2 regions of the Microbacterium sp. UBA3486 genome follow, and region 2 is predicted to be linked to the other one. Evidence: riboswitches for the same ligand, from Rfam matches in the RefSeq annotation. Region 2 holds a riboswitch; the other holds the start of a gene.
What was found. A riboswitch is a leader RNA that binds a small molecule or an ion and turns the genes downstream of it on or off. The one in region 2 is predicted to bind thiamine pyrophosphate.
Positions count from the first base shown of each region.

Region 1: it holds a riboswitch for thiamine pyrophosphate, as region 2 does, so the genes downstream of both, thiM (hydroxyethylthiazole kinase) here and B2869_RS17545 (ECF transporter S component) in region 2, are expected to answer to the same signal.

Region 1 is NZ_DFQP01000026.1:32,367-38,336, forward strand. Features, by position in the region: gene pheT (phenylalanine--tRNA ligase subunit beta) at 1-2,166, shown strand, start outside; gene B2869_RS03430 (DUF402 domain-containing protein) at 2,252-2,980, shown strand; gene B2869_RS03435 (NAD-dependent epimerase/dehydratase family protein) at 3,041-4,003, shown strand; TPP riboswitch at 4,010-4,104, shown strand; gene thiM (hydroxyethylthiazole kinase) at 4,095-4,943, shown strand; partial or broken gene thiD (bifunctional hydroxymethylpyrimidine kinase/phosphomethylpyrimidine kinase) at 4,940-5,970, shown strand, end outside.
Region 2 is NZ_DFQP01000112.1:13,136-19,105, reverse strand. Features, by position in the region: partial or broken gene B2869_RS17550 (ABC transporter ATP-binding protein) at 1-367, opposite strand, end outside; gene B2869_RS17545 (ECF transporter S component) at 364-1,020, opposite strand; TPP riboswitch at 1,013-1,122, opposite strand; gene B2869_RS17540 (D-alanyl-D-alanine carboxypeptidase family protein) at 1,205-2,836, shown strand; gene B2869_RS17535 (ABC transporter ATP-binding protein) at 2,954-5,218, opposite strand; gene B2869_RS17530 (ABC transporter ATP-binding protein) at 5,215-5,970, opposite strand, start outside.

The DNA of each region.
Region 1 (5,970 bases), on a different contig from region 2:
TACGGTCACGTGTCGGACGGCATGATCGCGTCGGCGCGCGAGCTCGGCCTGGGCGATGAGCACAACGGCATCGTGGTGCTGTCCGATCTCGGCATCGACGCGCCCGTCGGCACCGACGCGATCGCTCTGCTCGGCCTCGATGACGTCGCGGTGGAGATCAACGTCACTCCCGACCGTGGATATGCCTTCTCGCTCCGCGGCGTGGCCCGTGAGTACGCGCATGCCACCGGTGCGACCTTCCGCGACCCGGCCGAGCGCGACTTCGCCGAGCTCCAGCCCGGGTCCGGGCACACGACCGTGGTCGATGACGTCGCACCCGTGCGCGGGAACGTGGGTGCGAGCGAGTTCGTGACCCGCGTCGTCCGCGGTGTCGACCCCTCACGTCCGACGCCGCCGTGGATGGTCGCCCGGCTGAGTCTTGCGGGCATGCGCTCGCTGGGCGTGCTGATCGACATCACCAACTACGTGATGCTCGAGCTCGGCCAGCCGCTGCACGGCTACGACCTCGACAAGCTCACGGGCGGCATCACGGTGCGCCGTGCCGCTCCCGGCGAGAAGATGACCACGCTCGACGGCGTCGAGCGCGCTCTGCACGCGGAAGACCTCCTCATCACCGACGAGTCCGGCCCGATCGGCCTTGCCGGCGTCATGGGCGGTGGCACGACCGAGATGAGCGACACCACGCGGAACGTGCTGATCGAGGCGGCGAACTTCGACCCCACGACCATCGCCCGCTCGGCACGTCGACACAAGCTGCCCAGTGAGGCGTCCAAGCGCTTCGAACGCGGTGTCGACCCGCTGATCCCGTTCGTGGCCGCCCGCCGCGCTGCCGACCTCATGGTCGAGCTCGCCGGCGGCACGCTCACGGAGGAGGGTGGCGCGCTGTTCGCCGAGGTCTTCGTCGGCGAGATCGAGCTCCCCGCCGGATTCGTGCAGGGGCTCATCGGCGTCGACTACTCCGACGACGAGATCACCGGTGCGCTGACCACCATCGGTGCCGATGTCACGGCGTCGGATGCGGGTTCCGGCTGGACCGTGATCCCGCCGACCTGGCGGCCCGACCTCACCGACAAGTGGACGCTCGCGGAGGAGGTCGCCCGCATCCACGGGCTCGACCGCATCCCCTCCGTGCTGCCGACGCCCCCGTCCGGTCGCGGCCTCACCGCCGACCAGCAGGGTCGTCGACGCGTAGCCGATGCCCTGGCTGCTGCCGGTCTCGTCGAGACGCCGTCGTTCCCGTTCACCACCGAGGCGCAGAACGACCTCCACGGCTCCGCATCGGGTGAACACCTCCCGAGCATCCGCCTGGCGAATCCACTCGACGGGCAGGCGCCGTATCTGCGTCGTTCGCTCATTCCCGGTCTGCTGCAGACCGCGCACCGCAACATCTCGCGCGGACTCACCGACCTGGCGATCTTCGAGACCGGCGTGGTCTTCCTGCCCGAGCCGGGCGTGGAGTACGGCACGGACGAGGTGCCGCCGCTGGGCGAGCGCCCGTCCGATGAGACGCTCGCCGCCCTGAACGCGTCGATCCCGCCGCAGCACCGGTTCATCTCCGCGCTGCTCACCGGCCTTGTCTCCCCGCGTCAGCCCGGTCGTCCCGCCGAAGCCGCAGGTCTCGTCGAGGCACTGGACGCGGTCCGCGTCATCGCGGCGGCGGCCGGCGTCGACATCGACGTGGTCCAGGCCGAGCGTGCGGCCCTGCACCCCGGACGCACCGGATCGCTCCGGGTCGCCGGGGAAGAGGTCGGCTACGTCGGTGAGCTGCATCCCGCTGTGGCGGAGGGCGCCGACCTTCCGGGGCGCGCGACCGTGTTCGAGGTCGACCTCGACCGCATCCTGTCGCTCGCCGGTGGTCGGGTCGTCGCGGCCTCGCTGTCGACGTTCCCCGCTGCCACGCAGGACGTCTCGCTCACGCTGCCGGCAGACGTTCCGGCCGCCGATGTGCAGGCGGCTCTCGCCGAGGGTGCCGGTGCGCTGCTGGAATCGGTGCGTCTCGTCGACGACTATCGCGGGGAGGGCGTGCCGGACGGCTCGAAGAGCCTGACGTTCGCCCTGCGCTTCCGTGCCGACGATCGCACGCTCACGGCGGCCGAGGCCACCGAGGCCAAGCTCGCCGGTGTCGAGGTCGCCGCACAGCGCTTCGGAGCCGCACTGCGCGACTGAGCACGGGAGCGCGACGCACCGCGCCGTGGGACGTACCGTGTCGTCGGTCAGACGATTCCGGTCGGCGCCGGAGTACCGTGGCGGGATGAGAATCCTCCCCCAGGGCACTCCGGCCGCCGTCCCGGATGACGCGCGGCCGCTCGGAGAAGGACCGTTCCTCGAGTCGGGCATGCAGATCGACTGGCACTATCGGAAGCCGGGATGGCAGCCGGGGGAGCCCTCCAGGATCGCTCCGATGCGGGTGGTGCGCGACGACGAACGGGGGCTCGTCGCATGGCTCGCGCCCGGAACGCTGCAGGAGGCTCCGGGGGCTCTCGGCGGACAGCGAGTGCGTGAAGTACCGCTCTCGCGTCGCTGGCTCGAGCCTCGGACGCGCATCGTCGAGCCCTGGCGCGGGAACGGCGTGCTGTGCATCGCCCCCGCCGGGCTGCCATGGTCGGTCTGGTTGTTCTGGAGCGACACCACAGGCCCGGACTGGTCCTTCGCCGGCTGGTACGTGAACCTCGAGAACGCACATCTGCGCACCGATCACGACACCTACTCGTCCGACCACATCCTCGACGTCGAGATCGATCCGGAGGGCGGCATCCACCTCAAAGACGAGGACGAGCTCGTCGCCGCGATCCAGCAGGGGCGTCTCAGCCCCGAGCAGGCGGCGCAGATCGAGCGGCACGCGGACGCGGCCATCGCCTCGTTCGAGTCCGGTGGCTGGCCGTTCGACGCCGCGTGGACACGTTGGCAGCCCGATCCCGCGTGGAGCGTCCCGGTGCTCGCGGGCCTGGATCGTCTGAGCACGCCCACCGATCTGCTCTGAACCGATCTGCTGTGGGCGGAAGAGGTTCCGCAGAGATCCGCCACCTGATGACATGGAATCATGACGGATGTTCTGATCCTCGGCGGTACGGGCTGGCTCTCCGGGCGCATCGCCCGGAGGTGGGTCGACGAGGGCGCCGCGGTCACGTGTCTCGGCCGCGGTTCCCGTCCGGCCCCCGAGGGTGCCGTGCTCGTGCGCGGCGATCGTGAGGATGCCGACGTCTATGCCGATCTCTCGCGGCGGGACTGGGATCACGTCGTGGACGTCTCGTCCCAGGCGGTGCAGGTCGAGACCGCGGTCGATGCGCTCGGCGATCGGGCGGGGCGCTGGACCTACGTATCGTCCGTCTCGGTGTACTCCGATGACGAGACGGTCGGAGCAGATGAGTCGACGCCGCGACATCCGGCTGCGAGCCCGGGTGATGAGTACGACTACGGTGCGCAGAAGGCAGCAGCCGAAGATGCTGTCCTGCGCCTGGGGGAGCGCGGCTTCATCGTGCGCCCTGGGCTCATCGTGGGCGACGGCGACCCCAGCGACCGGTTCGGGTACTGGGCCGCGGCGTTCGCGCGGGCAGGCTCGGAAGCCTTGCTGCTGCCGCCGCTCGAGGGAAGGAGCACGCAGGTCATCGATGTCGACGATCTCGCGGCGTACATCGTCACGGCGACACGCAGCGGCGCGGTCAACGGCGTAGGCGATGAGCACCCCCTCGCCGATGTGCTGGGTGCGGTGCGCCTCGCGGCCGGTCACACCGGCCCCGTGTTCGTCGCGGACGAGGGATGGCTCCGTGCGCACGACGTCGAGTACTGGGCGGGGCCGCGGTCCCTGCCGCTGTGGCTGCCGACCGACATGAGTGGCTTCATGACCCGCTCGAATCGCGCATTCCACGCGAGCGGCGGGCGGCTTCGTCCGCTCACGGACACGATCGAGCGCGTCGTCGCCGACGAACGGTCACGAGGCGTCGACCGGGAGCGCCATGCCGGCCTCACACGGGCAGAGGAGAGGGCTCTGCTGAGCGATCGCTAGACTGCGAGCAGTGACACGGGGTGCCGCGATCCGCGGCTGAGAACAGACCCGTCGAACCTGATCTAGTTCGTACTAGCGAAGGGATGTCGCGATGAGCGATCTTCTGCGTCCTGAATCCACCCACGACCTCGCCGGTTCCGCCGCGACCCTCCTGGAGGTGCTGCGCGAGGCTCCGCCGTTGACGCACTGCATCACCAATGCGGTCGTGACGGGATTCACCGCCAACGTGCTGCTGGCACTGGGGGCCGCACCCGCGATGGTCGACATCGTCGACGAGGCGGGGATGTTCGCCGGGGTCGCCTCCGGGGTGCTGATCAACCTGGGGACTCCCACGCCCGAGCAGCGGGCGGCGAGTCTGGAGGCGGTCGCCGGAGCCGCGGCGAACGGTACGCCTTGGGTTCTCGACCCGGTAGCTATCGGTGCGCTTCCGGTGCGCACCGCCCTCGCCCACCGGCTCGCGCAGCACCGACCGACCGCTATCCGCGGCAACGCCTCCGAGATCCTCGCCCTCGCCGGGCTCAGCACGGGCGGACGTGGGGTGGATGCCACCGACACCACGGACTCCGCAGCCGATGCCGCCGCAACGCTCGCGCGGACCACGGGCGCGGTGGTCGCAGTGTCGGGGCCGATCGATCTCATCACCGACGGGGTGCGGATGCTGCGCCTCGCCAACGGCCACGAGCTGCTGACCCGTGTGACCGGAGGAGGATGCGCGCTCGGCGCGGTGATGGCGGCCTTCCTCGGTGCGGCCGAGGCGACGGATCACGATGCGCTGACCGCTGTGGCTTCCGCGAGCCTCGTCTACACGATCGCCGCCGAGCGGGCAGCGGCGACATCCGCGGGGCCGGGCAGCTTCGCCGTCGCCCTGCTGGATGCGCTCGCCGCGGTGGGCCCCGACGACATCAGAGCCGATGCACGCGTCGAAGGCGGCGTCCGGTGAACGCCGATCTCTCGCTCTACCTCGTCACGGACGCGGCGCTCTGCGGGGACAGGGGCGTCGTCGAGACGGTGCGCCGAGCGGTCGACGGTGGGGTGCGAATCGTCCAATTGCGCGATAAGGACGCGACCGACGCCGAGACGGTCGATCAGCTGATCGCGTTGTCGCGGGTGATCGACGGGCGGGCGCTGCTCGTCGTGAACGACCGGCTGGACGCCGTGGTCGCTGCCCGGGAACGGGGCGCTCGGGTCGACGGCGTGCATCTGGGACAGGGCGATGCCTCCGTGCTGCGTGCGCGTGAGGCGCTCGGACCCGACGCGCTGGTCGGCCTCACCGCGAACACTCGTGCGCATCTCGACGCGGTCGATGCTCTGCCCGCCGGCACCGTCGACTATCTGGGTGTCGGTGTGATCCGCCCGACCGCCACCAAACCCGATCACCCCGCTCCTCTCGGCGTCGACGGCTTCCGTGATCTCGTGGCTGCCAGCTCTCTGCCGTGCGTGGCGATCGGCGGCGTCGGCATCGATGACACGGAACCCCTCCGCGACGCCGGTGCGGCCGGCCTCGCCGTCGTCTCGGTGCTGTGCGCCGCCGACGATCCCGAGGCCACGGCAGCGGAGTTCCGCCGGCGCTGGCTCGCCGGCGCCGTGCCGAGGGTGCTCAGCATCGCCGGCAGCGATCCGTCCGGGGGCGCGGGCATCCAGGCCGACCTCAAGTCCATCGCCGCGAACGGGGGATACGGGATGGCGGTCCTCACTGCGCTGACGGCGCAGAACACGCAGGGAGTGCGTGCCGTGCATGTGCCGCCCGCGCACTTTCTCCGCGCGCAGCTCGATGCGGTGTCGGATGACATCGTGATCGACGCCGTGAAGATCGGGATGCTCGCCGACGCCGACGTCATCCGCGTGGTGGGTGCGTGGCTCGACCGCGTTCGTCCGCCGGTCGTCGTGCTCGACCCCGTGATGGTGGCGACCTCCGGCGATCGGCTGCTGGATCCGGATGCCGAGCGAGCGCTGCACGATCTCCTCGC
Region 2 (5,970 bases):
GGATCTCGGACGCCGCGACGCCCAGGTTCTCGCAGCCGAACGCGACGTCGTCGCCGACCTTCGACAGCACGATGCCGGCGTCCGGGTCCTGCAGGACGAGTCCGACCTGACCGTGCCGTGACTCGGGGGCCGCACCGTCGATGCGCAACGAACCCGTCCGTTCCCCCTCGTCGTCATCGCCGAGGACCCCGGCGAGACCGGCGAGCAGCGTCGACTTCCCTGCGCCCGAGGCGCCGAGCAGGAGCACCCGCTCGCCCGGTTCGATCGTGAAGGAGACGTCCGCGACGGCGGGACGCTTTCGACCGGCGTACCGCCAGCCCCAGCCCGCAGCCTGCACGCGGGCCGGGGAGGCGAGGGTCACGCTCAGACCTCGCGCACGTGCTCTCGCCCGACGGCGAAGCGGTTGAGGGCGCCGGTGACGGCGAGGGCACGCACGAGCAGCCAACCGACCACGCCGGCCAGGATCGCCCCGGAGACGACCACGCTGATCAGATAGATCGTGTTGAACTCGACCGACTTCAGGATGTTCGGCGAGCTGCCGTAGAACAGCTCGAACACCCAGGCGGCCACGGCGGCTCCGACGCCGGCGAGCGCAGCGACTGCGATCCCGAAACGACGGTAGAAGAACAGGGCGAAGATGATCTCTGCACCGAGGCCCTGCACGATGCCCGACAACACGGTCGAGACACCCCACACGTTGCCGATCAGCATCGACACGATCGCGGCGACCAGTTCGACCACGAGCGCGGCCCCCGGCTTGCGGATCACGAGACCGCCGACGACACCGCCGAGCAGCCAGATGCCCACGGCGATGCCACCGAGGCCCGGTGTCAGGGCGTCGGCCGCGCCGAACCACGCGTATCCGATGGTGTTCCAGCCCCAGAACACGAGACCGATCGCGACGCCGAGGACTGCGGCGACGACGATGTCGACGACGCGCCAGCGCCAGATCGATGGGCGGTGCAGGCCGTTCGCATCGGCGGATGCCTGCTGTGCGGATGTGGACGTAGGCGTACTCATCTGAACTCCTCCCTGCGCTGGCATGACCCAGATCAGGTTCGACGGTCGAAGCGCGATTCGCTCCCTCTCAGCCCGGCTCGCCGGACTCCCGTGGTTGTGCTGAAGATCCTACCCGCTGGCGACACCCGCGTGGCGACAGGTCTGTGCGCCGCGGAACCCGCCCGGGATTGGGTACCGTGAACGAGTGACCGCAACAGATCCCGCCGACGAGGCGACGGGCGTCGTCCGTGACGACGGCCCCGCGACCACCGCCCCCTCCGGCCCCGTCGATGCCGCGTCGGCCGGTTCGGTGCTGACGGCCGAGCAGACGTCGACCCGCGCGCTCGCACCGGAATCGGTGGTCGCCCCGGAACCGGCCACGCCCGCTCTGACGAAACCGCCATTCGTTCCGCGTGAGACTGCCGCAGGAGACGCCGACGATCCTCTCGCCGCTCGCGACGCGGCCACCCCCCAGTGGGCGGACGAGACCACCACCGCCACCGCTCTGACCTGGGTGGACCCCGCGACGGTGGCCGACCACACCGCCACCGCGACTCTCGACGAGACGTCGGAAGCCGAGCGGACGAACGGCCTGCTCCGCGGGGCACGCCTGCGCCCGGCCGTCGCCCGTCCCGGCATCCTCGTTCCACTGGCCACGCTCGTGGGCCTCGTCGCCGCGTATGCCGGCACCACGCTGCTCTGGCCGCTGCACGAGGTACCCCCGACAGTACAATCCGTCGAGTTCGCGACGGCGTCCGCTGCCGCAGCCACCGTCACCTGGCCCACCGAGGGCTCGGGCGCCGTCGGCATCTCCGGCATGAGCACTGCGGCTTCGATCCCCGATGCGGTGAGCATCGCGAGCATCACCAAGGTCGTGAGCAGCCTGATGGTGCTCGACCGTATGCCGCTGGCGGTGGGCGAACAGGGGCCCGAGTTCTCGTTCACCCGGGCCGACAGCGTGAAGTACTGGGACTACCGGCGCAGCGACCAGTCCGCACTCGATGTGCCGATCGGCGGGGTGCTGACCGAATATCAACTGCTGCAGGGCACGCTGATGGGATCGGCGAACAACTACATCGACCGGCTCGCGAGCGAGATCTGGGGGTCCGATCGCGAATTCGCCCGGGCCGCCGAGGTGTGGCTGCGCGAACGAGGCCTCACCGGCATCACCGTGGTGACGCCGTCCGGCTTCGACGAGCGCAACGTGGCCACCCGCGAGGCGCTGGTCGCCCTCGGCGAGCGTGCCATGCAGAACCCGGTGTTCGCCGAGATCGTCGGCACCAAGTCGGTGGACCTCCCGGGCGCCGGTACCGTCGTCAACACGAACGGGATGCTCGACGATCCCGGTGTCGTCGGCATCAAGACCGGCACGCTCGTCGGCTGGAACCTGCTCACTGCCAAGGACGTCGTCATCGGCGACACGACCGTGCACCTCTTCGCCGCGGCGCTGAACCAGGCCGGCAACGATGAGCGACTCGCTCTCACCCGCTCCCTGTTCACGGAGGCGGAAGCGGCGCTGAAGGCGCAGCCGCCCGCCGTCGCGAAGGACACCGTGGTCGGTCAGGTCACGACCCCCTGGGGGGAGAAGGTCGACGTCATCACCGAGGCCGATGCCGATGTGGTGCTGTGGAACGGGGCGACCGCCACCGCGGCGACGGCCTTCGATCTCGGCGAAGATCGGGAACAGGACGACGCTGTGGGCACGCTGACGACGACCGGTCCGCTCAACACCGTCACCACGCCTCTGGTGCTGGCCGAGGATGTGGAGGGGCCGAGCCCGTGGTGGCGTCTGACCCACCCGCTCGAGCTGCTCGGAATCAGGGCCGACCGCTCCTGACACCTCGTCACGCGCGCTGTGCCGGCGCCCGCGACGACGCGATCCGCGCACGACGACGCCCCACCCCGCGTGAGCGGAGTGGGGCGTCGTCGTGCGGATGCCGGAGGGCGGGAACGCTCAGGAACGGTGGCTCGAACCGTCGGCCCCGTCTTCCAGCAGGGCCTGGGCTGCCGCCGTCTCGGCAGCGGGCAGCTGAGCACCGATCGAGGCTCCGGCAACGGCGGCCGCAGCCTCCTCCCCTGCACCTTCGGCATCGCTCGCATCGCCCGAGACGACGACGGGCGTCGTGCCGGTGAGGGCGTCTTCGGCGTCGATGTCGGTCGCCGCCTGCTCGAACTGCGACTGGTACAGACGCCAGTAGGCGCCCTGCGCGGCGATGAGCTCGTCGTGCGTGCCCTTCTCCACGATGTCACCGTGCTCCATCACCAGGATGAGGTCGGCGTCGCGGATGGTCGACAGTCGGTGCGCGATCACGAACGACGTGCGTCCTTCACGAAGCGCGGCCATCGCGTGCTGCAGCAGCAGTTCGGTGCGGGTGTCGACGGCCGACGTGGCCTCATCGAGGATGAGGATCGACGGCTGAGCGACGAATGCCCGCGCGATGGTGATGAGCTGACGCTCGCCTGCCGACACGTTCGCGGCATCCTCGTCGAGCACCGTGTCGTAGCCCTCGGGGAGGGCGTGCACGAAGCGATCGACATAGGTCGCCTTGGCGGCGGCGAGAACCTCGTCGTCGGTCGCGGTGGAGCGACCGTAGCGGATGTTCTCGCGGATGCTGCCGGCGAACAGCCACGGATCCTGGAGCACCATGCCGGTGCGCGACCGCAGTTCGTCGCGGGTCACCTCGGCGATGTCCTGGCCGTCGAGCATGATGCGCCCGCCGCTGAGCTCGTAGAAGCGCATGATCAGGTTGACCAAGGTCGTCTTTCCCGCACCGGTCGGACCGACGATGGCGACGGTCTGCCCCGGCTCCACCCGGAATGACAGGTCGCGGATGAGCGGACGCTCGGGTGTGTACGAGAACGCGACGTTCTCGAACTCTATGACGCCCTTGCCCTCCACCAGCTCGGGGGCATCGGCGTCGTCCGCCTCCTGCTCCTCGGCGTCGAGCAGTTCGAAGACCCGCTCGGCGGAGGCCGTGCCGGACTGCACGACCGCGGCCATGCCACCCAGCTCGGACAGGGGCTGCGTGAACTGCTGCGAGTACTGGATGAATGCCTGCACGTCGCCGAGACGGAGTTGACCGTTCGCGACCATCAGACCGCCGAGCACCGCGATGCCCACGTAGCTGAGGTTTCCGACGAACATCATCGCCGGCATGATGATGCCGGAGAGGAACTGTGCCTTGAAGCTCGCCTGGAACAGCTCTTCGTTCTCGACCTGGAACTTGTCCAGCGCGTCCTTCTCCCGGCCGAAGACCTTCACGAGCGCGTGGCCGGAGAACGCCTCCTCGACGCGGGCGTTCAGGCGACCGACCTTGCGCCACTGGGTGCCGAAGGCCTTCTGCGAGCGCGGTCCGATGATGCCGAAGATGACGCCCATGAGCGGCAGCGTGATGAGGGCGACGAGCGCGAGCTGCCACGAGATCGAGAACATCATCACGAGCACGCCGATCACGGTGAGCACCGAAGTGAGTGCTCCCGAGAGCGACTGCTGCATCGTCTGCGTGATGTTGTCGATGTCGTTCGTGACGCGCGAGATCAGCTCGCCGCGCTGCACCTTGTCGAAGTACGCCAGCGGCAGGCGGTTGATCTTCGCCTCGACCGACTCGCGCAGCCGCCACATGGTGCGGACCATGATCACGTTGATGACGTAGCCCTGGATCCAGGTGAGGAAGGCCGCGGCCACGTAGATGCCGAGCACCGCGGCGATGACGAGACGCAGCGCATCGAAGTCGATGCCCTGGCCGACCGTGAAGTCGCCCAGCGCGCCGACCTGGTTCGCGAAGTCGTCCTGCCCACCGGCCCGCAGCGCCTCGACGACGACATCCTGCGACGTCCCGGCCGGGAAGCCGGGGAACCCGTCGGTCGGCTGTCCGAGCTGGATGGAGATGAAGCCCTTGTAGACGAGGTTGGTGGCCTCGGCGAGCACCTTGGGCGCCGCGACCGTCAGGACCACGCCGATCGCACCCAGGATCGACACGAAGACGAACCAGATGGCCGACGGCTTGAGCAGCCCGATCATGCGCGCGAAACTCGGACCGAAGTTGTCGGCCTTGCCCGGCGCGACGCTGTCCCAATCGCCGGAGTTCTGACGTGCCTGCTCGGCGAGCTCGGCCTCGTACTTCTCCTCGGCGCTCAGCTCGACCTCGGCGACGGGCGCTGCCGCCTTGCCGCGGCCGCGTCTGGCCGTGCGCTTCTCGTTGTTGTCCTGCGCGCTCATGCGTCCACCCCCAGCTGCGACTCGACGATCTCTCGGTAGGTGTCGCTCGTCTCGAGCAGTTCCTCGTGCGTGCCGACGCCGACCATGGTTCCGCCGTCGAGGACGACGATGCGGTCCGCGTCCGTGATGGTGGAGATGCGCTGGGCGACCACGATCTTCGTCACGTGCGGGAGCTCCCGCCACAACGCCTGCCGCAATCGCGCGTCCGTCGTGAGGTCGAGGGCCGAGAACGAGTCGTCGAAGACCAGGATCTGCGGCTGGTGCACGATCGCGCGGGCGATCGCGAGTCGCTGACGCTGACCACCCGAGACGTTCGTGCCGCCCTGGGCGATGCGGGAGTCGAGACCATCGGGCATCTCCTCGACGAAGTCGCGACCCTGTGCGATGTCGAGCGCGTGCCACAGCTCTTCGTCGGTGGCCTCTTCCCGGCCGTAGCGCAGGTTCGACGCGACGGTGCCGGTGAAGAGGAACGGACGCTGCGGCACCAGGCCGATGCTGTCCCACAGCGACTCGACGTCGGCCTCGCGCACATCGGTGCCGCCGACGTGCACGGAACCGCCCGAGACGTCGAACAGGCGCGGGATGAGCGACACGAGGGTCGTCTTGCCCGAGCCGGTGGATCCGACGATCGCGACGGTCTCACCCGGCTGCGCGGCGAAGCTGATGCCGGTGAGCACGGGGGAATCGGCGCCGGGGTAGGTGAACTCGACGTCGTCGAGCGCCACGGATCCGGGGACCGGGAACTCGGTGAC